2 regions of the Caldimonas thermodepolymerans genome follow, and region 2 is predicted to be linked to the other one. Evidence: predicted binding sites of a transcription regulator. Region 2 holds the regulator's gene; the other holds the start of a gene.

Region 1 (11,680 bases), 1.5 Mb from region 2:
CAACCCGGTGACGATGCCCGACGCCTGCTTCGCGTCGCCCAACATCCTGCCGGCCGTCACCTACGGCCGCGCCGACCACTCGCCGGTGTTCCGCTACCCCTATGCCGACGCGGTGCGCGCGCTGCAGGCCGCGCCCGAGTCGCCCGATGGCGCCCGCCGCATCCGCTACGTCAACCCGCTCAACGGGGCCAGCGCGATGGCGGTGCTCGAGTCGACGATGATGCAGATCGACGGCGGCGTCACCACCAAGCCGATGCGCACCAACGCCAGCCTGGTCTGCGCGGTGGTCGAAGGCGAGGGCGAATCCCGCATCGGCGACCAGACCCTGCGCTGGAAACAGCGCGACGTGTTCACGATCCCGCAGCGTGCCTGGGCGTCGCACACCGCCTTCGGCGCCGGCGCGCGCATCTACATCGTGTCGGATGCCGACATGCTGCGCCGCCTGGGCCTGCTGCAGGAAGAAATTCAGGAGAACGCTGCATGAAGATCTGCTGGTACGACGACGACCGCCTGGGCGTCGTCCAGGGCGATCAAATTTTCGACGTCACGGCCGCGCTGCGCGTGCTGCCGGCCCCGCAGTACCCCGCCGGCTGCAAGGCCCAGGGTGACCTGCTGATTGCCAACCTCGACGCCGTGCGCGCCGAGATCGAGCGCGTGCTGCCGCAGGCCGCCGCGCGCCCGCTGGCCGGCGCGAAGCTGCTGTGCCCGGTGGCGCAGCCCGGCAAGATCATCGGCGTGCCGGTGAACTACGCCGACCACGTCGCCGAGGCCAAGGCCGACGCGGCCACCTTCACGACCCGCTTCACCGGCTCGATCGAGGAGCAGGGCCTGTTCCTGAAGGCCACCAGCTCGCTGATCGGCTGCAGCGAGCCGGTGCAGGTGCACCTGCCCAACCGCCTGACCCACCACGAGATCGAGCTGGGCCTGGTGATCGGCAAGAGCGCCAAGAACGTCAAGGCCGAGGACGCGCTGTCCTACGTGGCCGGCTACGCGATCGCGCTGGACATGACCGTGCGCGGCGGCGAGGACCGCTCGATGCGCAAGTCGGTCGACACCTACTCGGTGCTGGGCCCGTGGCTGGTCACCGCCGACGAGATCGCCGACCCGCAGGCGCTGGACCTGGAGCTGACCGTCAACGGCCAGCCGCGCCAGCGTTCCAACACCGCGAAGATGATCATGTACATCGCGCAGCAGATTGCGTGGGCCTCGACTTTCTACACGCTGATGCCGGGCGACATCATCATGACCGGCACCTGCGAAGGCGTCGGCCCCGTGGTGCCGGGCGACCGCATCCATGCCCGCGTAGAGGGCATCGGCGAGATGGACGTGGACGTCGTTGCGGCAGGAGCCTGACACCATGAGCGAACAAAGCCTCGACCGCGTCCCGGTGCGCCTGCAGTCGGTGCGCTACGCCGCGCGCGACACGCACCTGTACGAGTTCGTGCGCCTGGACGGCCAGCCGTTCCCGTCGTGCACCCCGGGCGCGCACATCGACGTGCACCTGCCCAACGGCATCACGCGTGCGTACTCGCTGGTCGAGTCCGGCGAGCAGCGCCGCAGTCTGGTGGTCGGCGTCAAGCGCGACCCCAACAGCCGCGGCGGCTCGCGCTGGCTGCACGAGCAGGCGCGCGTCGGCATGGAGCTGCACGTCTCCGGCCCGCGCAACCACTTCCCGCTGCTCGAGGACGCCAGCCACACCGTGCTGGTGGCCGGCGGCATCGGCATCACGCCGATCTGGTGCATGGCGCAGCGCCTGAAGGCGCTGGGCAAGCCGTTCACGCTGTACTACTCGGCCCGCTCGCGCGCCGACATGGCCTTCCTCGAGGAAGCGCAGGCGCTGGGCGACGCCGCGCACCTGCACTTCGACGACGAGGCGGGCGGCGTGATGGACATGGCCGCGATCATGAAGGCGGTGCCGGTCGGCGCGCACCTGTACTGCTGCGGTCCCACGCCCATGCTGGACGCCTACGAGGCGGCCGCCAAGGCGGCCGGCCTGCCGGCGGACAACGTGCACCTGGAGCGCTTCACCCCGGTGCAGGCCGCGGCCACCGACGGCAACTACGTCGTGCAGCTGGCGCGCAGCGGCAAGGAGATCCAGATCACGGCCGGCACCACGCTGCTCGAGGCCCTGGAAGCCAACGGCATCTGCGTGGGCGCCTCCTGCCGCGAAGGACTGTGCGGCACCTGCGAGGTGGTCGTGCTCGAGGGCGAGGTCGACCACCGCGACTCGGTGCTGACCGACGCCGAGAAGGCCTCCAACCGCACGATGATGGTCTGCTGCTCGGGCTCGCGCAGTGCGCGGCTGGTGCTGGACCTCTGAACGCATCACGAGAGACAACCCCTAGGAAAACCACGACACCATGCGTTTCGTCACCTACCGTGCCAACGGCCAGGCCAGCTACGGCCTGCTGCGCGGCACCGACATCGTCGACCTGGCCAGCCGCCTCGGCGCCCAGGCCCCCACGCTGCGCGCGCTGATCGAGACCGGCCGCGCCGCCGAACTGGTCGCCCCGCACGCCCAGGCCGCGGCCGACCACCAGCTCGGCCAGGTCGAGCTGCTGCCGGTGATCCCCGACCCGTCGCTGATCGCCTGCATCGGCCACAACTACGAGGCCCACCGCATCGAGACCGGCCGCGAGGTGGTCGGCAACCCCTCGGTGTTCCTGCGCATCCCCGATTCGCTGCAGGGCGCCGACCAGCCGCTGCTGATGCCGCGCGAGTCCGACCGCTTCGACTACGAAGGCGAGCTGGCCATCGTGATCGGCAAGGGCGGCCGCCGCATCCCCGAGGCCGAGGCCTGGGACCACGTGTTCGGCGTGTCCTGCTTCAACGACGGCAGCGTGCGCGACTACCAGCGCCACACCGCCCAGTTCATCCCGGGCAAGAACTTCCCGCTGACGGGTTCGTTCGGCCCGGCGCTGGTCACGCTGGACGAGCTGCCGGCCGACCGCGTGGTCGAGCTGACCACCCGCCTCAACGGCGAGGTGATGCAGAATGCCAAGACCGACCAGCTGATCTTCCCGATCCCGCGCCTGATCGCCTACATCTCGACCTGGGCGACGCTGCGCCCCGGCGACGTGATCGTCACCGGCACGCCGGGCGGCGTCGGCGACAAGCGCAATCCGCAGCGCTTCATGAAGGACGGCGAGGTCGTCGAAGTCGAGATTTCCTCGGTCGGCCTGCTGCGCAACGTCGTCAAGAAAGAAGCCTGAAGGCCGCATGCCGGGCCGGTCACGGCCCGGCGGCCTGCCATGCCCCCATCCCGCGAGATTGAAGCCATGAAACTCCTCCGCATCGGTGCGAAAGGCCAGGAACGTCCGGCGCTGCTGGACGGCGAAGGCCGCCTGCGCGACCTGTCCGCCCACATCCCCGACGTCACCGGCGCCACCATCGGCCCCGAGTCGCTGGCCCGCCTGCGCGCGCTGGATCCGGCCTCGCTGCCCGTGATCGAAGGCGAGCACCGCGTCGGCGCCTGCGTCGGCAACGTCGGCAAGCTGATCTGCACCGGCCTGAACTACGCCGACCACGCCGCCGAATCGAACATGCCGCTGCCCACCGAGCCGCTGCTGTTCATGAAGGCCACCTCGGCCATCTGCGGCCCCTACGACGACGTGACCCGCCCGCCCGGCGCCGAGAAGCTGGACTGGGAAGTCGAGCTGGCCATCGTGATCGGCTCGCGCGCCAAGCACGTCCGCGAAGCCGACGCGCTGAAGCACGTGGCCGGCTACTGCGTCATCAACGACGTGTCCGAGCGCACCTACCAGCTGGACCGCGGCGGCCAGTGGATGAAGGGCAAGAGCTACGACAACTTCGCGCCGATCGGCCCGTGGCTGGTGACCACCGACGAGATCACCCAGCCCAACGAGCTCGACATGTGGCTGAAGGTCGACGACGTGGTGCGCCAGAACGGCAACACCCGCACGATGGTGTTCAGCGTCGCCAAGGTCGTGTCCTACATCAGCCAGTTCATGACGCTGGAGCCGGGCGACGTGATCGCCACCGGCACCCCGCCGGGCGTGGGCATGGGCATCAAGCCCGAGCCGGTCTACCTGAAGGATGGCCAGGTCATGCGTGCCGGCATCCAGGGCCTGGGCGAACAGTGCCAGCGCGTGTTGCCTTCGCAGGTCTGAAGAGAAGCTGCCCTGTGATTCCTCTCTCACGAGAGCATTTGGAGCCCTCCCTCGCGGAGGGCTTTTTTGTGGGCCGCCGGGACGCGGCGGCCGGTCCTGCGGACGAGGTGGGCTGCCACAAGGCGCGCCCCGGCCGCGCTGGCCGGGGCGCAGGCCGGGATCAGGCCTGCTTGGCGCCGGGGATGACGGCCGCGGCCGTCAGCGCGCCGGCATCGGCCAGCGTGTCCAGGCGCTCGATCTGCTGCAGCAGCGAGGTGGCCTGCGCCGCACCCATGCCGGCGTAGGCGGTGCAGTCCATGAACTTCTGCTGGAACTCGGCGCGGCTCATCGGGTTGTTCGGCTCGCCCTTGGCGTGGCTGACCGTCTTGCTCACCGTGCGGCCGTCCTTCAGGCGCATCTCGATGCGGGTGCCGCCGGGGCCGCCACCCGGACGTGCCAGGCCGGCGTCCTCGACCGCGGTGACGCGCTGCGTGACGGCCAGCAGGTCGGCGCGCTTGAACGCGGCCGGCGCGAAGTGCTCCAGGCCCACCTTGCCGTCGACCAGCGCGGTGGCGACCACCCACGGGTTGCTGAACTGCGCCTCGACCACGGTGGTCGGCACGCGCTTCTTCTCGATCGGGGTGTCCAGCAGCGGGTACTCGCCCGGGCCGTTGTAGATCGTGATGGCCTCGACGTCCGTGGCCTTGAGCTTGTGTTCGTTGACCAGTTGCAGCGCCGCGTCGGCCGCGGTGTGGCTGCCGCGGCACGACGGCCAGGGCTTGAACGACAGGCCCTGCGCCGCGTAGGTGGTGCCCAGGCCCTCGAACAGGATCTCGCGCGAGTAGTTGCGGTTGTGGTACTGGTGGTAGAAGCCGCGGATGCCTTCGAGCACGCCCTTGGCGCCGCGCACGCCGCGCTGCGCCAGGCGCGCGGCCATCACGCCGGCATAGGAGCCGAAGCCCGGGCCCATGCGCTTGGTCAGCGCGCCGTCGACGTGGGCCTGTGCGTTGCCGGCCACCTGGTGCAGCACGATGCCCAGCGCCGAGACCAGCTGGTCGCGGTCCAGGCCCATCAGCTTGCCGGCGACGATGGCCGAGGCGAAGTAGCCGTAGATGCTGGTGTTGTGCCAGCCGAGCTTGAAGCCGTCCACGCCCGGCTGCGACGAGTTGGCCAGGCGGCAGGCGACGTCCGTGCCCAGCGCGATCGCGGTGATCAGGTCCTTGCCGCTGACCTTGCCGAGCAGGTCGGCGGTCGCGAAGGCGGCCGGCACCGTGATGACCGCCGGGTGCACCACCGAGCGTTCGTAGGTGTCGTCGAAGTCCAGCGCGTGCGAGGCGGTGGCGTTGACGCGCGCGGCGTCCTGGGCCGGCACGCGCACGTCGGTGCCCCAGATGCGCGCCTCGGGCTTGCCGCCCATCTCCATCGCGAACTCGCGCAGCTCCAGCGCGCCCGGCTCGCGGGCGCCGGCCAGCGCGATGCCCAGCGTGTCGACGATCTGGTTCTTCGTGACGGCGACGACGTCGGCCGGCAGCTTCTCGTAGGTGGTCTGCAGGCAGTAGTCCACCAGAGTCAGGATGGCGTCCGGGGCGCCCGAGCCGATGCCCACGGCGGGCTTGGCGGGGGCCGCCGCGGTCGAGGCGAGCGCGGGCGACAACGCCAGCGCACCGGCAGCCATGAGGGAGGTCTGGGCGAACGCCCGGCGGTTCATTGCGGTCATCTTGTCTCCTGAATCGTTGTGTCGGGTCGTCCCTGCATGACCTGGGTCGGCGGCCACGGCCTCCCGACGCGGCGCAGTCTGCCGAGCGGCTTGGGCAGGAGCAATGCGAGACGGGCCAAGGCTGCTATGCGGCAGCGCCATAGCTGCGCGCAGCGGGCGCGGAGGAGGGGCCGGGGTAAAAAAACAGCCCGTCCGGAATCGCCCGGACGGGCTCGGAAGTCCTCGGTTAGAAGGACGTCGTTGGGAGTCGGTGGGCGCCGCGCCGCAGGCGGGGTGCGGGGCGTCGGCCCGAATCCGTGTGACAGCAGATGAGCAAACTGTAATCTTGCGCATCGCACGTGACATCCCTCATATGAGGGTACCGTGGCGTCCGCGCCGCACGGCGTGCACCGTGATCTGCAAACGGAGGTTACGGCGCGGTCGCGGCGGCGCGGGGCCGGCCGGCTCGCACGGCGCGCGCCGCGGCCGGCTATCATGGCTTGAGCAAGGTCAACGTGCGGCCGCGACGACGGTGCGATGCTGGGTGAGGTGGTCGCTCGTCAGGGCAGTCCCGGGTGCAGACCGCTTGCCGCTTTCTTCCAACGACAAGGAGCTCACCATGAAGATTCTGATCGCCGTGGACGGCAGTGCCTACACCAAGCGCATGATCGGCTACGTGACGGCCCACGACGAACTGTTCGGCCCGGCGCAGGAGTACACCGTGCTGACCGTGGTGCCGGCGGTGCCCCCGCGCGCGGCGGCCGCGATCGACAAGCAGACCCTGACCGACTACTACGCCGACGAGGCCGAGAAGGTGCTCAAGCCGGTGCGCACCTTCCTGGAGAAGCAGGGCCTGAAGGTCAAGGCCACCTACAAGGTCGGCTCGCCGGGCGACGTGATCCCCAAGACGGCGACGGCCGGCAAGTTCGACATGGTGGTGATGGGCTCGCACGGCCACTCGGCGCTGGGCAGCCTGGTGCTGGGGTCGGTGGCCGTCAAGGTGCTGGCCAACTGCAAGGTGCCGGTGCTGCTGGTGCGCTGAAGCGACGCGACGTCTTGCGGATCGAGCCGGTCGAGGTGCCCTTCGGGCGCCCGGCCGGCTCGCTGTTTTCTGCAGGACTCAGTAGCGCGGCAGGTCGCCGAAGTCGGTCGCGGTCTCGTGCGGCTTGCGGTGGCGCGGCGCGGCGGGCGACGGTTCGGACGAGAGGCGCGCTTCCAGGCCCAGCACGGTGCCCAGGTCGGCCGGGTCCGGCTCCCGGGACGGCTGGTCCGGGTGCAGCAGGGATTGCATCCAGGTCGGGAAAACGAAACTGCCCATGGCGGCCTCTCGGGGTGCGGCGAAGACGGGGAAGAGCTTGCGGTCCAGTGTGCGCCAGCGGTCGCGTTCGCGGTATCCCGAGAAGGAGGGACAAGCCCGTTTTGTTCCCCCCGGTTCACGGGAAGTGTGGCGCGAGCGCCACTGCCCGTGGTCTCAGCGGTCGCGCTGCACGCCGGCGCGGCCGCGCTCGACCGCGTACGCCGCCTGCGTGTGCAGGCGCGCATCCTGCGCGACGGGATGGGCGGTGGCGCGGAACTCGCAGCGTGCCGACGCCGGCGTGAACTCGACCAGCGCATAGCCGCGCTCGTCGCTGCGTGCGTGGACCAGGTCGGGGTTGGCGTAGCGGATCACGCCCATCACGCTTTCGGGCAGGCCGCGCGAGGTCACCGAGGTGGTGACGAACTCGCTGGCCACGACGGGCGAGCGCGGGTCGTTGGGACGCAGGCGCAGCTGGGCGGCGACGTGGCGGTGCACGTCGCCGCCCAGCGTGACGACGTCGCGCACGCCGGCTTCGGCGATGCCGGCCAGCAGCCGTTCGCGGGCACGCGGGTAGCCGTCCCAGCTGTCGCTGTAGACGCTGCGGCCCACCGGCGTGTCCACGCCCCAGGGGCTGATCTGGGTCGACTGGGCGAGCAGCTTCCAGGCGCGCGTGCTGCGGTGCAGGCCGGCCGCGAGCCACCGTTCCTGCTCGGCGCCGAGCAGGCTGCGGCGGTCGTCGACCAGCTCGGCGCAGCGGTGCAGCAGGCGTCCGCCCGACAGCCGCGGGTGGGGGCTGCAGGCCGGGATGCTGCGGTACTGGCGGGTGTCCAGCGTCCACAGCTCGGCCAGCTGGCCCCAGGTGTAGCGGTCGTGGATGCGCATCGCCGGCCCTTGCGGTGCCATCGCCGGCGACACGGGCATGTGCTCGAAGTAGGCCTTGTAGGCGGCCGCGCGCCGGCGCAGGAACGAGGCGGTGTCCAGGTCGAACCAGGAGTGCTCGCCGGCGTAGTCGTTTTCCACCTCGTGGTCGTCCCAGGTCAGCACCCAGGGGTGGGCCGCGTGTGCCGCGCGCAGGTGCGGGTCCAGCTTGTAGGTGGCGTGCCGGCGGCGGTAGGTGTCCAGCCGCGTCGGCGTCGGCCCTTCGTGTGCCCGCACCATGTGGTCGGGGTGGCTGGTCTCGTAGATGTAGTCGCCGACGAACAGCACGAAGTCCAGGTCGCGCGCGGCGATCTCCCGGTGCACCGCGTAGTGGCCCTGCTCGTAGTGCTGGCAGGAGGCCAGCGCCAGCCGCAGCCGCCGCACCGGCTCGTGCTCCGCTGGCGCGGTGCGGGTGCGGCCGATCGGGCTCACCGCATCGCCGCTCATGAAGCGGTAGTAGTAGGTGCGGCCGCTGTCCAGTCCCTGCACCTCGACATGCACGCTGTGCGCGTGCGCCGGCTGCGCGACCGCCTCGCCTGCCCGCACCCGGTGGCGGAAGTGCGCGTCCTCGGCCAGTTCCCAGCGCACCGCGAGCGGCTGCCCGGGCAGGCCGCCTCCCTCGGCGTACGGATCGGGCGCCAGCCGCGTCCACAGCACCACCGAGTGCGGGCGCGGCATGCCGCTGGCCACGCCCAGCGTGAACGGGTAGCCGGTGAAGCGCGGTCGCGCGAAGGCCGGCGCCCGCGCCTGCGGGCCGTCGGCGTCGAACAGGCTGCCCAGCGCGAGCAGCGCGGCGCTGCGGCTCAGCAGGGTGAGGAGGTCGCGTCGTTGCATGGGAGGATGCGGTCGTCGGGCTGGCGATGGTGCCGGATCGCCCAGACGATGCCCGCGGCGAACAGCACCGCCGCGGCCCATTCCAGCGCCGAGGGCCAGCGCTGCTCGTAGGCGAAGCCGTAGGCCAGCGCGAACAGCGTCTCGCTGACGATCAGCTGGCCCGCGAGCGAGGTCGGCAGCCGCTGGCTGGCCAGGTTCCACAGCCAGGTCGCCAGCCACGATGCCCCCAGCCCCATCGCGAGCGAGATTCCCACATAGAGCGCCCATTGCGCGTCGCGTTCCGCAGGCAGCGCCGCGCCCGGCTGCGCCAGCGCGAACAGCGGCAGCAGGCCGAGCAGGGTGGCCAGGCCCAGCAGGTTGGTCCAGACGTCGTTGGGCAGCGCGGTGTGACGCTTCATCCAGCGCGCGTTGAGCACCGCGTAGCTGGACCAGGCCACCAGCGCCCCGGTCGCGCAGGCGATGCCCCAGCCGAACATCGGGCCGGCGTGGATGCGGCTGGCGCTCCAGTGCATCAGGGCCAGGCCGGTGGCGGTGCACAGCGCCCCCGGTGCCAGCCGCGCGAGCCTGAGCCCCGGCGGGCGGCCGATCAGCAGCAGCCACAGCGGGATCGTGCCGATGATGAGGCCGGTCAGCGCCGTGCCGGCCCAGCGCACCGCGAACACCACCATCAGGTAGTACAGGCTGTTGCCCAGCCAGCCGAGCAGCAGGGCGGCGACCAGCACCTGCGGGCGCAGGTGGGGACGCGCGCGCCGCCAGGTCCAGGCCAGCGCCAGCGCCGAGACCGCCGCGTAGGCGCCGTAGCGGCCCAGCGTCACCTCGATGCTGCTGTAGGCCGGCACCAGCCGTGGCAGCACGAACACCAGCCCCCACAGCGCGCCGGCGGCCAGTCCCGCGGCGATGCCGGCCGGGATGCGGTTGCCCTGCGGGCTCATGCGCCGCTCCCGGTGGCCGGCAGCGGCTGCAGCACCGCGCGCGCGCCGGCGACCAGCGCGTCGCCGATGCGCCCGAGCGTGCTGCCCGGGCGGTGCTGGTCCCCCAGCTTCCAGCAGTGCCAGTACAGCGGCACGTGCACGCGCACCTGCGGGTGCAGCAGCACCAGCTCGCCGCGCGCCAGTTCGGACGGCACCTGGGGCAGCGGCACGATGCCCACCCCCCAGCCCATGCGCGCGGCCTGCACGTAGGCCTCGGAGGAGGGCACGAAGCGCTCGCGCAGGCGCGGCCCGCGCACGCCGAAGGCCTGCTCGACCCACAGCTGGGTCATGTCGTCCTTGCGGTCGAACACGAGGAACGGCACCTCGGCGAAGTTGCAGCGGTGCAATCCCCGCGGCAGTTCGCGCGCGACGAACGCCGGGCTGGCCACCGCGACGTACTCCATCGCGCCCAGCGGGTCGAGGCTGCAGCCGCGCAGCGCCTGGCTGACGGTGGAGACGCAGCCGAGCACCGCGCCCTGGCGCAGCCGCTCATGGGTGAAGTCCTGGTCGTCGACGATCAGCTCCAGCAGCAGGCCGTCCTGCACCAGCGGGTCCAGCGCGGGCAGCACCCAGGTCGCCAGGCTGTCGGCGTTGACCGCGATCGGCAGCCGCTCGTCCGGGCGCACCGTGGCGTCCAGCTCGCGTTCGGCGTCGGCACGCAGGGCCTGCCACTGGCGGGCGTAGCGCAGCAGCACCCGCCCCGGCTCGGTCAGGCGCAGCGGGCGCGAGCGCACCACCAGCAGCTGGCCCACCGAGGACTCCAGCGCGCGCAGCCGCTGCGAGACGGCCGACTGCGTGATCGCCAGCCGCACGGCAGCGCGCTCGAAGCTGCCCTCGTCGACCAGCGCGGCCAGGCACTCGAGGGCGGAAGGATCGAGGTTCTTCATCAGAGGCGCTAATGAGGCGCGAGAAATATTCAACTCGCTTCATCCATCCTACCTTGCCCCGGACAATCGCCGGATGCTTCACGAAACGACCTCGATGCAGCCGCTGGCTTCCGCCGCCTTGCAGGGGCTGCTGACCATGGGCGGGCTGATCGTCGCGATCGGCGCGCAGAACGCGCTGGTGCTGCGCCAGGGGCTGACGCGCTCGCATGTCGCGCCGGTGGTGGCGTTCTGCACCGTGTCCGACTGGGTGCTTACCGTGCTGGGCGTGTTCGGGCTGGGCGCGCTGATCGCCGCCTCGCCGCGCTGGCTGGAGGCGTGTCGCCTGGGCGGCGCCGCGTTCCTGCTGCTGTACGGGCTGCGCGCCGCCTGGCGTGCGTGGCGCGGCCCGGCACAGGCGCTGGTGGCCGAGGGGGCGGGGCAGCGCCTTGCACCGACGCTGGTCGCCACCGCGGCGATGACCTGGCTGAACCCGCACGTCTACCTCGACACCGTGGTGCTGATGGGCTCGCTCGGCGCGGGCCACCCCGGTGCGGCCCGGGTGGCCTTCGTCGTCGGTGCCGGTGCGGCCTCGGCACTGTGGTTCGCCTTGCTCGGCTTCGGCGCCGCGTGGGCCTCGCGCTGGCTGCGCCAGCCGGGCGTGTGGCGGGCGATCGACGCCGGCATCGCGGTGGTCATGCTATGGATGGCCGTGCAGCTGGCATGGCGGCCGCTGGGCGCGCCATGAGCGCGGCGCGGTCGGCGCCGGCCTGAACCGCCGCGGCGTCGTCGGGGAGCCGGAAGGTGCCGACGGCGGCGGCCAGCTGGGCGGCCTGCGTGCGCAGGCTCTCCGCCGCGGCGGCCGACTCCTCCACCAGCGCGGCGTTCTGCTGCGTGTTCTCGTCCATGTGCGCCACCGCCTGGTTGACCTGGGCGATGCCGGCGCTCTGCTCGCGACAGGCGATCGAGATCTGTTCGACGATCTGCGAGAC
Region 2 (11,680 bases):
GGTGCTGGAGAAGAACGGCGAGGTCATCAGCACCTCCACCGGCGCCTCGGTGCAGGGCTCGCCGGTCAACGCGGTGGCGTGGCTGGCCAACACCCTGGGCCGGCTCGGCATCGCCCTCAAGGCCGGCGACGTGATCCTCTCCGGCTCGCAATCGCCGCTGGTGCCGGTGGTCGCCGGCGACAGCCTGCATTGCAGCGTCGGCGGCCTGGGCAGCGCCTCGGTGCGCTTCGTCGCCTGATTTCCAAGGACACCCCTCACATGGCACTCGACCAACACACCATCGCCCGGCTTGCCGAGCACCTGGAAACCGCAGAGCTGCAGGCGCGCGACGTCACCAAGATCACCGACGACCACCCCGAAATGGACTGGGCCGACGCCTACGCCATCCAGGAGGCGATCCGCGCCCGCAAGGAAGCCCGCGGCCACCGCACCGTGGGCCTCAAGTGCGGCCTGACCTCCTACGCCAAGATGAAGCAGATGGGCGTGGACTCGCCCGTGTTCGGCTTCGTCAGCGACTACATGGCCTGCCCCGAAGGCAGCACCATCCCGATGGCCGGCCTGATCCATCCCAAGGTGGAAGCCGAGATCTGCATCGTCACCAAGGCCCCGTTGACCGGTCCGGGCTGCCACGTCGGCGCGGTGCTGGCCGCGATCGACTTCGTGATCCCCGGCGTCGAGATCATCGACAGCCGCTACCGCGACTTCAAGTTCGACCTCAAGAGCGTGATCGCGGACAACACCTCGGCCTCGCGCTTCGTCACCGGCGGCCGCGCCCGCCGCCCCGATGACCTGGACCTGCGCACGCTGGGCGTGGTGCTGGAGAAGAACGGCGAGATCGTCGCGATGGCCGCCGGCGCCGCGGTGATGGGCCACCCGGCCGCCGCCGTCGCGGCCCTGGCCAACCACCTGGGCGCGCGCGGCCAGAGCATCCCGGCCGGCACCTTCATCATGACCGGCGGCGTGACCGAGGCGATCGCGGTGCAGGCCGGCGACCAAGTGAACGTGCGCTTCCAGGACCTGGGTTCGGTGAGCATGCGCTTCGCCTGAACCGTCACCTGCACCCGACCGGCGCCATGTCCAGCCCCGCCCCCACCCCGCCGCGTGCCGTGACCGTGCTGATCACGCGGCACGTGCCGCCTTCGCAGGCCGCCGCGTTCGAGGCAGCCATGGCCGGCATGCTGGAGGCCGCCGCCCGCTTTCCCGGCCACCTCGGCGGCCAGGTGGTGCGCCCCGGCGACCCCGGCAGCGGCGACGAACCCATGCTCTACCACGTGGTGTTCGCCTTCGACGACGAGGCCCACCTCGCGGCCTGGGAGTCCTCCCCCGAGCGCGCGCACTGGCTGGCCCAGGTGCAGGCGCACACGGTGGGCGAGCAGCGCGACCGCGTCAGCGGCGTCGAGTACTGGTTCCAGCCGCCCGGCGGCGCCCCGCAGGCGCCGCCACGCTGGCGCGTGGCCGTGGTCACGTGGCTGGGCATCTTCCCGACCGTGCTGTTCCTGTTCCTGACCGTGGCGCCGTGGCTGGAGCACTGGCCGCTGGTGCCGCGCGTCTTCGTCATCACCGTGCTGGTGGTGGTGATCATGACCTGGCTGGTCGCGCCGCGCCTGACCCGCTGGCTCGCGCACTGGCTGCATGCGGGCCGCTGAGCCCGCGCCACTGAGGAGTTGTTCCCATGACCGAGAAGATCAGATGCGCCGTCATCGGCCCCGGCAACATCGGCACCGACCTGCTCGCCAAGCTGCAGCGCAGCCCGGTGCTGGAGCCGGTGTGGATGGTCGGCATCGACCCGGCTTCCGACGGCCTGAAGCGCGCCCGCGAGCTGGGCCTCAAGACCACGGCCGACGGCGTCGACGGCCTGGTGCCCCACCTGCGCGACGACCGCGTGCAGATCGTCTTCGACGCCACCAGCGCCTACGTGCACGCCGAGAACTCGCGCAAGGTCAATGCGCTGGGCGCGCTGATGATCGACCTCACGCCCGCGGCGATCGGCCCGTACTGCGTGCCGCCCGTGAACCTGCGCGAGCACCTGGGCAAGCGCGAGATGAACGTCAACATGGTCACCTGCGGCGGCCAGGCCACGATCCCCATCGTCGCGGCGGTCAGCCGCGTGCAGCCGGTGGCCTACGGCGAGATCGTCGCCACGGTCTCCAGCCGCTCGGTGGGGCCGGGCACGCGCAAGAACATCGACGAGTTCACCCGCACCACCGCCGGCGCGGTCGAGCAGGTCGGCGGCGCGAAGCAGGGCAAGGCCATCATCATCATCAACCCGGCCGAGCCACCGCTGATCATGCGCGACACGGTGCACTGCCTGACCGAGGACGAGCCGGACCAGGAAGCCATCACGCGCTCGATCCACGAGATGATCCGCGAGGTGCAGCGCTACGTGCCGGGCTACCGGCTGGTCAACGGCCCGGTCTTCGACGGCAAGCGCGTCAGCGTCTTCCTCGAGGTCGAGGGCCTGGGCGACTACCTGCCGAAGTACGCCGGCAACCTGGACATCATGACCGCGGCCGCCGCCCGCACCGCCGAGATGTTCGCCGAGGAAATCCTCAAGGGCGAACTGGTGCTCGAACCCGTGGCCGCCTGACGAGGAGCATCCCATGACACTGACGAACCGGAGCATCACCCTCCACGACATGACGCTGCGCGACGGGATGCACCCCAAGCGCCACCAGATGACGCTGGAGCAAATGAAGTCCATCGCCCAGGGTCTGGACGAGGCCGGCATCCCGCTGATCGAGGTCACGCACGGCGACGGCCTGGGCGGCGCCTCGGTCAACTACGGCTTCCCCCGGCACCGCGACGACGAGTACCTCGGCGCGGTGATCCCGCTGATGAAGCGCGCCAGGGTCAGCGCCCTGCTGCTGCCCGGCATCGGCACCGTGGACCACCTCAAGATGGCGCACGAGCTGGGCGTGTCCACGATCCGCGTGGCGACGCACTGCACCGAGGCCGACATCTCCGAGCAGCACATCACGCTGGCGCGCAAGATGGACATGGACACGGTCGGCTTCCTGATGATGGCCCACATGGCCAGCCCCGAGAAGCTGGTCGAGCAGGCGAAGCTGATGGAAAGCTACGGCGCCAACTGCGTCTACGTGACCGACTCGGCCGGCCACCTGCTGCCCGACACCGTCAAGGCCCGGGTCGGCGCGGTGCGCGAGGCGCTCAGGCCCGAGACCGAGGTGGGCTTCCACGGCCACCACAACCTGGCCATGGGCGTGGCCAACTCGATCGCCGCGATCGAGGTCGGCGCCAGCCGCATCGACGCGGCGGCCGCAGGCCTGGGCGCGGGCGCGGGCAACACGCCGATGGAAGTGCTGGTCGCGGTGTGCTCGCTGATGGGCATCGAGACCGGCGTGGACGTGTTCAAGATCCAGGACGTGGCCGAGGACCTGGTCGTGCCCATCATGGACTTTCCGATCCGCATCGACCGCGACGCGCTGACGCTGGGCTATGCCGGCGTCTACGGGTCCTTCCTGCTGTTCGCCAAGCGCGCCGAGCAGAAGTACGGCGTGTCCGCGCGCGACATCCTGGTCGAGATGGGCCGCCGCGGCATGGTCGGCGGCCAGGAAGACATGATCGAGGACACCGCGCTGACGCTGGCGCGCCAGCGCGCCGAACGACGCGCCGCCTGAGGGCGCACCCTGACCGGAGGACATCCCCATGCCGTTCGCACAGATCTTCCTGATCGAAGGACGCACCGAGGAACAGAAGAAGGCGGTCATCGAGAAGGTGACCCAGGCGCTGGTCGAGGCGGTCGACGCCCCGGCGGCCAACGTGCGCGTGCTGATCACCGAGGTGCCGAAGGAGAACTGGGGCATCGCCGGCGTGTCGGCGAAGGCGCTGGGGCGCTAGCGCCGCCCGGTTTCACGCAACTTTACAAAGCGGCAGCAGGCAGACGCATGGCGTAAAGGATGCGTCCGGATACTGGCTCCATCGACAACCCGAAAGGAGCACAGATGATGTCCAAGCGCAGCCTCATCGCCATCGCCACCCTCGCCGCCCTCGGCCTGCAGGCAGGGCTGGCCCAGGCCCAGCCGCGCGAGCGGCACGATCGTGCCCCCGCGCCCGTGGTGCATGTACATCATCACGTCCACACGGTCCACCACCCCGCCCCGCACGCGGGCAAGGGCAAGCCGCCGGCGCATGCACGCCACCAGGTCAAGGCCCCGCCGCGCTGGCGCCCGGGCGACCGCCTGCCGGCCGTCCATCGCGCCCCCGCGCACGTGGTCAAGGACTGGCGCCACCACCGCCTGAGCGCGCCGCCGCGCGGCCATGAGTGGGTGCGCGTCGGCACCGACTTCGCGCTGGTCGCCGTGGCCTCGGGCATCATCGCGCAGATCGTCGTCAACCTCTGACGCACGCCCTGCCCGGAAAACAAAAAGCCCCGCTTCCGAGGAAGCGGGGCTTTTTTCGTCCGGCGTCGCCGCCCGGGCGGGCCCGGGCGGCGGACGATCACATGTGGTCGATCATCACCTGGCCGAAGCCCGAGCAGCTGACCTGGGTCGCGCCGTCCATCAGGCGGGCGAAGTCGTAGGTCACCTTCTTGCTCTGGATGGCCTTTTCCATCGAGCTGATGATCAGGTCGGCGGCTTCCTTCCAGCCCATGTGGCGCAGCATCATCTCGGCCGACAGGATCTCGGAACCGGGGTTCACGTAGTCCTTGCCGGCGTACTTCGGCGCCGTGCCGTGGGTGGCCTCGAACATCGCGACCGAGTCGGACAGGTTGGCGCCCGGGGCGATGCCGATGCCGCCGACCTGCGCGGCCAGCGCGTCGGAGATGTAGTCGCCGTTCAGGTTCAGCGTCGCGATCACCGAGTACTCGGCCGGACGCAGCAGGATCTGCTGCAGGAACGCGTCAGCGATGGCGTCCTTGATGACGATGTCCTTGCCGGTCTTCGGGTTCTTGAACTTGCACCACGGGCCGCCGTCGATCAGCTCGGCGCCGAACTCGCGCTGCGCCAGGGCATAGCCCCAGTCGCGGAACGCGCCTTCGGTGAACTTCATGATGTTGCCCTTGTGCACCAGCGTCACCGACGGCTTGTCGTTGTCGATGGCGTACTGGATGGCCTTGCGCACCAGGCGCTCGGTGCCTTCCTTGGAGACCGGCTTGATGCCGATGCCCGAGGTTTCCGGGAAGCGGATCTTCTTGACGCCGAACTCGTCCTGCAGGAACTTGATCAGCTTCTTGGCCTTGTCGCTCTGGTAGTCGAACTCGATGCCGGCGTAGATGTCTTCCGAGTTCTCGCGGAAGATCACCATGTCGACCTTCTCGGGCTCCTTGACCGGCGAGGGCACGCCCTTGAAGTAGCGCACCGGGCGCAGGCAGACGTACAGGTCCAGCTCCTGGCGCAGCGCGACGTTCAGCGAGCGGATGCCGCCACCGACCGGGGTGGTCAGCGGGCCCTTGATCGAGACCACGTATTCGCGCACGGCATGCAGCGTCTCCTCGGGCAGCCACACGTCCGGGCCGTACACCTTGGTCGACTTCTCGCCGGCGTAGACCTCCATCCAGTGGATCTTGCGCTTGCCACCGTAGGACTTGGCCACCGCAGCGTCGACCACCTTGATCATCACGGGCGTGATGTCAAAGCCCGTACCGTCACCCTCGATGTAGGGGATGATGGGGTTGTCGGGAACGTTGAGCGAGAAGTCCGGGTTGACCGTGATCTTCTGGCCACCCTCGGGCACCTTGATGTGCTGGTACATGTGAGAAAGCTCCGCGCGAACGGGTTGAGGAATTTTTATGCGGCCGGACTCGACCACCATGCGGCAGCGGCCCGAACCGGCAATTCTAAGTCACTGGCGCCGCCGCAGGCGGGCGCGCCCGCTCAGCACAAGGCCGGGACGTGGTCGGGCCACAGGCCGTGGGCCACGGCCCAGATCGAGGCGCCGGCCAGCGCCAGCCCGGCCAGCCGCACCGCCCAGGCGCCCGGCGCTCCGCCACAGGCCCGGAAGCGCCGCCACAGCGCCGGCCCGAGGTGCAGGCTGACCGCCGAGCCGGCGGCAAAGGCGGCCATCACCGCCGCCCCTTCCCAGGCGGTGGAGGCCAGCGCAGCCACCACCAGCCCCGAGTACAGCAACCCGCACGGCAGCAGGGTCCACAGCGCCCCGGCCAGCGCCGGCCAGCGGCGCTCGTCCAGTCCCAGCGTGCGGTGCCGCACCGCCTGCCAGACCCGGTGCGCGCCCTGGTCCACCCAGCGAGGCTGCCGGCCGAGCCAGACCAGGCTCAGCCCGAACACGATCACCGCCAGGTGGAACATGGCCCAGAACGGGCGCAGCAGCGCGGCGTGCTGGGTGGTCCAGGCCAGCGCCTGCACCGAGGCGGCGACCACCGCCCCGGCGGTGGCGTAGCCGGCCACCCGCCCCGCCTGGAAAGTCCACAACCGGCGCGGGGTGCAGCCGATCCCGGCCGTGGCCGCCCCGCACATCGCGATGCAGTGCGGGCCGCCGGCCAGGCCCATCAGCAACCCGGTGAGGACGAGGCTGGAGGCGGCCATCAGATGATCTTGGAGAAGCGCTCGCGGCTGCGGTCGGCCTGCAGGTAGCGGTCGAACACCATCGCGATGCCACGCACGAAGTACCAGCCGGTCGGGGTCACGCGCAGCCCGTCGGGCTCGATGGTCACCAGCCCCTGCTCGGCCATCTGCTCCATCTGCGCCATCTCGGCAGCGAAGTAGCGCCGGAAGTCGATCAGGTGCGCCACCTCGATGGACTCGAACACCACGTGGCCCTGGCACATCAGCGCCATGATGACGGCGCGGCGCAGCAGGTCGTCGCGCGACAGCGCCAGGCCGCGCACCACCGGGAACTGGCCGTGGCGCAGCGCGTCGTAGTACTCCGGCAGGGTCTTGGCGTTCTGGCTGTAGGTCGGCCCCACCCGGCCGATCGCCGACACGCCCAGGCCCAGCAGGTCGCAGTCCGGCTGCGTGCTGTAGCCCTGGAAGTTGCGGTGCAGCCGGCCCTGCCGCTTGGCCGCGGCCAGCGCGTCCGAGTGCAGCGCGAAGTGGTCCATGCCGATGTAGTCGTAGCCGCGCGCCAGGAAGGTGGCGATGGCGTTGGACAGCATCGCGATCTTGTCACGCGCGGCGGGCAGCTCGGCCGCGTCGATGCGCCGCTGCGGCTTGAAGCGCTGCGGCAGGTGCGCGTAGGCATACAGCGCGATGCGGTCGGGCCGCAGCTCGCCGATCTGCTGCAGGGTGCGCGCGAAGGACTCGGGCGTCTGCCGCGGCAGACCGTAGATCAGGTCGGCGTTGATCGAGTCGAAGCCCAGCTCGCGCGCCGACTGCATCAGCGCCGCGACGCTCTCGTAGGGCTGCACCCGGTGCACCGCCTTCTGCACGTCCGGGTCGAAGTCCTGCACGCCGAAGCTCAGGCGGTTGAAGCCCAGGCTCGCCAGGTGCGCAAGGCGCACGGGCGTGACGGTGCGCGGGTCGACCTCGATGGAGTATTCGCCGCCCGGCACCAGCCGGAACGCGGCGCGCAGCCGCCCCATCAGGCGTTCCAGCTCCGCGTCGCTGAGGAAGGTCGGGCTGCCCCCGCCGAAGTGCAGCTGCGACACCGACTGCCCGGTGCCCAGCACCTGGGTGTGCAGCTCGATCTCGCGCTCCAGCGCGTCCAGGTACTCGGCGGCGCGCTCGTGGTGCTTGGTGATGACCTTGTTGCAGGCGCAGTAGTAGCACACCGATTCGCAGAACGGGACGTGCACGTACAGCGACAGCGGCGCGCGCCGCCCGCCCACCGCCCCCGCCGCGCTGGCGCGCTGCTCCAGGGCCTGGCGGTACTGCTCCGCCGTGAAGGCCTCCACGAAGCGGTCGGCCGTCGGGTAGGAGGTGTAACGCGGGCCGGGCACGTCGAAACGGGCCAGCATCTCTTGCGTCAGCATGGGCACAGCGGTCGGGTCCATGTCGGGCACTGTGCCAGAGCCGGATGGCGCCGACTTGACACACCTCAAGGGGGATGCGGGCGGCCGAAGGAACAATGGCACGACGCTTGAGGGCCATCATGTCGCTCGACGGGAGACCTCCCCGGCCGCCGGCCGCGCGCATGCCCCGAGCCCGACCCTGACCGCGAAGCAAGGTGCGCGTCCGATGATGAAGCTGAACGAACTCAAGGTGGCCTGCTCCAGCTGCAACCTGCGCGAGCTGTGCCTGCCGGTGGGACTGTCCCGGCCGGAACTGGAAAAGCTCGACACGCTGGTGGCCAACCGGCGCTCGGTCAAGCGCGGCGAGGCGCTGTTCCATGCGGGCGACCCGTTCCAGTCGCTGTACGCGGTGCGCACGGGCTTCTTCAAGACCTGCGTCTCGTCCGAGGACGGCCGCGACCAGGTCACCGGCTTCCAGATGGCCGGGGAGCTGCTGGGGCTGGACGCGATCAGCCAGGACCGCCACACCTGCGACGCGGTCGCACTGGAGGACTCGCAGGTCTGCGTGATCCCCTACCACCAGCTGGAAACCCTGTCGCGCGAGTTCAACGACCTGCAGCGGCAGTTCCACAAGATCATGAGCCGCGAGATCGTGCGCGACCACGGCGTGATGCTGCTGCTGGGCAGCATGCGTGCGGAAGAGCGCCTCGCGGCCTTCCTGCTCAACCTGACGCAGCGCCTGCAGGCGCGCGGCTTCTCGCCCTCCGCGCTGGTGCTGCGCATGACGCGCGAGGAGATCGGCAGCTACCTCGGGCTCAAGCTCGAGACCGTCAGCCGCACCTTCTCCAAGTTCCAGGACGAAGGCCTGCTCGAGGTGAAGCAGCGCCACATCCGCATCATCGACCAGGACGGCCTGCGCCGCCTGGTCAACGGCGGCACCTGCTGAAGCGCCCGGGCAGGCCCGGCGCCCTGCCCCGGGGTCCGCGCGCCCCCGCCCCCGGCATGCTCAGCGCGCCGGAGAGCGCGGGCAGACGTCCGGGCGACCGTCCACCGGCAGCGGGCAGCGATTGATCTCGAACGGCGACATCGACAGCATCGTCGTCAGCGCACTGGAGCCCATCGTCACGGCCCAGAACACGAAGAAGCTGAGCGTGTAGACGGCCGACCGGGACAGCTCCAGCGGCGCACCGCCGAAGGTGTGCAAGTCCTCCGGGTCGACCATCGCGAAGACCAGCATCTCCAGCACCCCGGCCGCCAGGAAGGCGGGCCAGGCGATCCACATCCAGCGCTGTTTCATCGTCGTCTCCTCTACGGCTTGCCGCCCGCGGCCCCGTCATCCGGGGCCGGCGTGGCGGCGTGGTTGCGTGCCTGCAGCGCAGGTCGCAGCGCCGCCGCCTCGGCGGCCTCGCGTTGCTGCGCCAGCGTCTTGTTGATCTCGATGCCACGCCGGTAGTAGTCGTCGGCCACCACCGGGTCGGGCCGCGCCACCGCGATCATCACGGTGGCCACGCCGGCCACGACCACGGCGGCCGGGCCGCCGACCACCAGCCACATCATCGGCTCCCGCCACCAGGCCCGGGAGCGGGGTTCGACAGCGGGGGCGGAAGCGATGGTGGTGTTCATGGAAGGACTCCGGAAGGTGCCGTCAGCGCGGCACCAGGAAAGTGGATTTCTCGGTCACGGTGCGCGCCGGCTCGTCGTCGCTCGCCAGCCGCTCGATGTGGAACCAGATCGTGCTGGAGCGCCCCTGCAGCTCGTAGCCGGCCTCGGGCGGCAGCTGCACGCGCACGGCCAGCCAGCGGGCTTCGGCCGGGCCGACCTCGACCTGCGGATCGGATGCCACGGCCAGGCCGGGCAGCCCGTCGACCGACACGCGATAGCGTTGCACCGCTTCCGTGCCGTTCATGACCTGCAGGCGGTAGACGTTCTCGATGTAGCCGTCCTCGACGATGCGCGCCAGCGCACCGCGGTCGCGGATGACGTCCACCTTGAACGGGCTGCGCAGCGCGATGCTCACGACGAAGGCGATGCTGATGGCCAGCAGGATGGCGCCGTAGATCAGCACCCGGGGCCGCAGCACGCGACGGAACATCTGCGCGCGGCTCCAGCGGTTGGCCATGCCGTTCTGCGTGGAATAGCGGATCAGCCCCCGGGCATAGCCCATCTTGTCCATCACCCCGTTGCAGACATCGATACACGCGGCACAGCCAATGCACTCGTACTGTAGCCCGTTGCGGATGTCGATCCCGGTAGGACAAACCTGTACGCACAGCGTGCAGTCGATGCAGTCGCCCAGGCCCAGCTGCTTCGGGTCGGCCTTGCGCGAGCGCGAACCGCGCGGCTCGCCGCGCTGCTCGTCGTAGGTGATGATCATCGTGTCCTTGTCGAACATCGCGCTCTGGAAGCGCGCGTAGGGACACATGTACTTGCACACCTGCTCGCGCATGTAGCCGGCGTTGCCGTAGGTCGCGAAGCCGTAGAACAGCACCCAGAACCATTCCCAGGGGCCGAAGCCGAACGACAGCGCCGAAGCGGCCAGCGTCTTGATGGGCGTGAAGTAGCCGACGAAGGTGAAGCCGGTCCACAGGCCGATGGCGATCCAGACCGCCTGCTTGGCGGTCTTGCGCCAGATCTTCTCGAAGGTCCAGGGGGCCTTGTCCAGCCGCATGCGGGCGACGCGGTCGCCCTCGATCTTCTGCTCCACCCACATGAAGATCTCGGTGTAGACCGTCTGCGGGCAGGCATAGCCGCACCACAGGCGGCCGGCGACCGCGGTGAAGAAGAACAACCCGAGGGCCGAGATCACCAGCAGCGTGGTGAGGTAGATGAAGTCCTGCGGATACAGGACCAGGCCGAAGATGTAGAACCTGCGCGCGGCCAGGTCGAACAGCACCGCCTGGCGCCCGTTCCATTCCAGCCACGGCAGGCCGTAGAAGACCAGCTGGGTGAACCACACCAGCGCCCAACGCCATCCCATGAACCAGCCGCTGACGGCGCGCGGGTAGATCTTCTTCTGCTTCTGGTACAGGGAGACGACCTGCACCGCGGCGTCGCCGTCTTCGGCATCGGCGGACTGGATCGGGATGATCTTGCGGGGAACTTCGCTCACGAAACGACTTTCTCAGTGCAGCATCACCGTGCTGCGTCAGCCTGCGCGGACTCCATGCCACGCGCGCGGTTGGACAGACCCCAGACGTAGGCGGCCAGCACGCGGATCTGCGGAGCGGTCAGCTTGTCGCCGTGGGCCGGCATCTGGTTGTCGCGGCCGTTGGTGATGGCGGAGATGATCGCCTGCTCACCCCAGCCGTGCAGCCAGACCTTGTCGGTCAGGTTGGGCGCGCCCAGGGCCTGGTTGCCCTTGCCGTCCGCACCGTGGCAGGCGGCGCACACGCCGAACTTGGCCTTGCCGAGCTGCGCGGCGATGCTGTCGTGCGGGCTGCCCGACAGGCTCAGCACGTAGTGGGCGACGTTGCGCACGTCCTCGCTCGTGCCGACGGCCGCGGCCATCGGCGGCATCACGCCGTGCCGGCCGTTGGTGATGGTCTCGATGATGGCCTCGTGCGAGCCGCCATAGAGCCAGTCGTTGTCGGTCAGGTTCGGGAAACCCTTGCTGCCGCGCGCATCAGAACCATGGCACTGGGCACAGTTGTTGACGAACAGGCGCTCGCCGATGCCCATGGCCTGCGCGTTGGCTGCCAGCTGCTCGACGTCCATCGCCTCGAACTGGGCATAGATCGGTTCGATCTGCGCACGCGCCTTCTCGACCTCGGCCTCGTACTGGCTGATCTGGCTCCAGCCCAGCTTGCCCTGGTA

What was found. Region 2 encodes FNR, which switches genes on or off when oxygen is low (the NO sensors DNR and NnrR bind a similar motif). Its sites were predicted from a motif close to TTGATNNNNATCAA; they were not measured.
Region 1: a site for FNR is predicted at 6,306-6,319, ahead of IS481_RS17555 (universal stress protein). Genes of this name have one in related genera too.

Annotation. Positions count from the first base shown of each region.
Region 1 is NZ_CP064338.1:3,710,779-3,722,458, reverse strand. It holds gene IS481_RS17585 (cupin domain-containing protein) at 1-484, shown strand, start outside; gene IS481_RS17580 (fumarylacetoacetate hydrolase family protein) at 481-1,353, shown strand; gene IS481_RS17575 (PDR/VanB family oxidoreductase) at 1,358-2,320, shown strand; gene IS481_RS17570 (fumarylacetoacetate hydrolase family protein) at 2,361-3,212, shown strand; gene IS481_RS17565 (fumarylacetoacetate hydrolase family protein) at 3,279-4,130, shown strand; gene IS481_RS17560 (MmgE/PrpD family protein) at 4,291-5,826, opposite strand; gene IS481_RS17555 (universal stress protein) at 6,425-6,847, shown strand; gene IS481_RS17550 (hypothetical protein) at 6,926-7,123, opposite strand; gene IS481_RS17545 (alkaline phosphatase D family protein) at 7,277-8,854, opposite strand; gene IS481_RS17540 (DMT family transporter) at 8,824-9,786, opposite strand; gene IS481_RS17535 (LysR family transcriptional regulator ArgP) at 9,783-10,712, opposite strand; gene IS481_RS17530 (LysE/ArgO family amino acid transporter) at 10,786-11,436, shown strand; gene IS481_RS17525 (methyl-accepting chemotaxis protein) at 11,384-11,680, opposite strand, start outside.
Region 2 is NZ_CP064338.1:2,250,723-2,262,402, forward strand. It holds gene dmpE (2-oxopent-4-enoate hydratase) at 1-238, shown strand, start outside; gene dmpH (2-oxo-3-hexenedioate decarboxylase) at 259-1,047, shown strand; gene IS481_RS10540 (antibiotic biosynthesis monooxygenase) at 1,074-1,646, shown strand; gene IS481_RS10545 (acetaldehyde dehydrogenase (acetylating)) at 1,673-2,587, shown strand; gene dmpG (4-hydroxy-2-oxovalerate aldolase) at 2,601-3,638, shown strand; gene IS481_RS10555 (2-hydroxymuconate tautomerase) at 3,667-3,858, shown strand; gene IS481_RS10560 (RcnB family protein) at 3,963-4,361, shown strand; gene icd (NADP-dependent isocitrate dehydrogenase) at 4,459-5,712, opposite strand; gene IS481_RS10570 (sulfite exporter TauE/SafE family protein) at 5,835-6,503, opposite strand; gene hemN (oxygen-independent coproporphyrinogen III oxidase) at 6,503-7,888, opposite strand; gene fnr (fumarate/nitrate reduction transcriptional regulator Fnr) at 8,094-8,813, shown strand; gene IS481_RS10585 (hypothetical protein) at 8,874-9,164, opposite strand; gene IS481_RS10590 (FixH family protein) at 9,176-9,490, opposite strand; gene ccoG (cytochrome c oxidase accessory protein CcoG) at 9,513-10,976, opposite strand; gene ccoP (cytochrome-c oxidase, cbb3-type subunit III) at 11,000-11,680, opposite strand, start outside.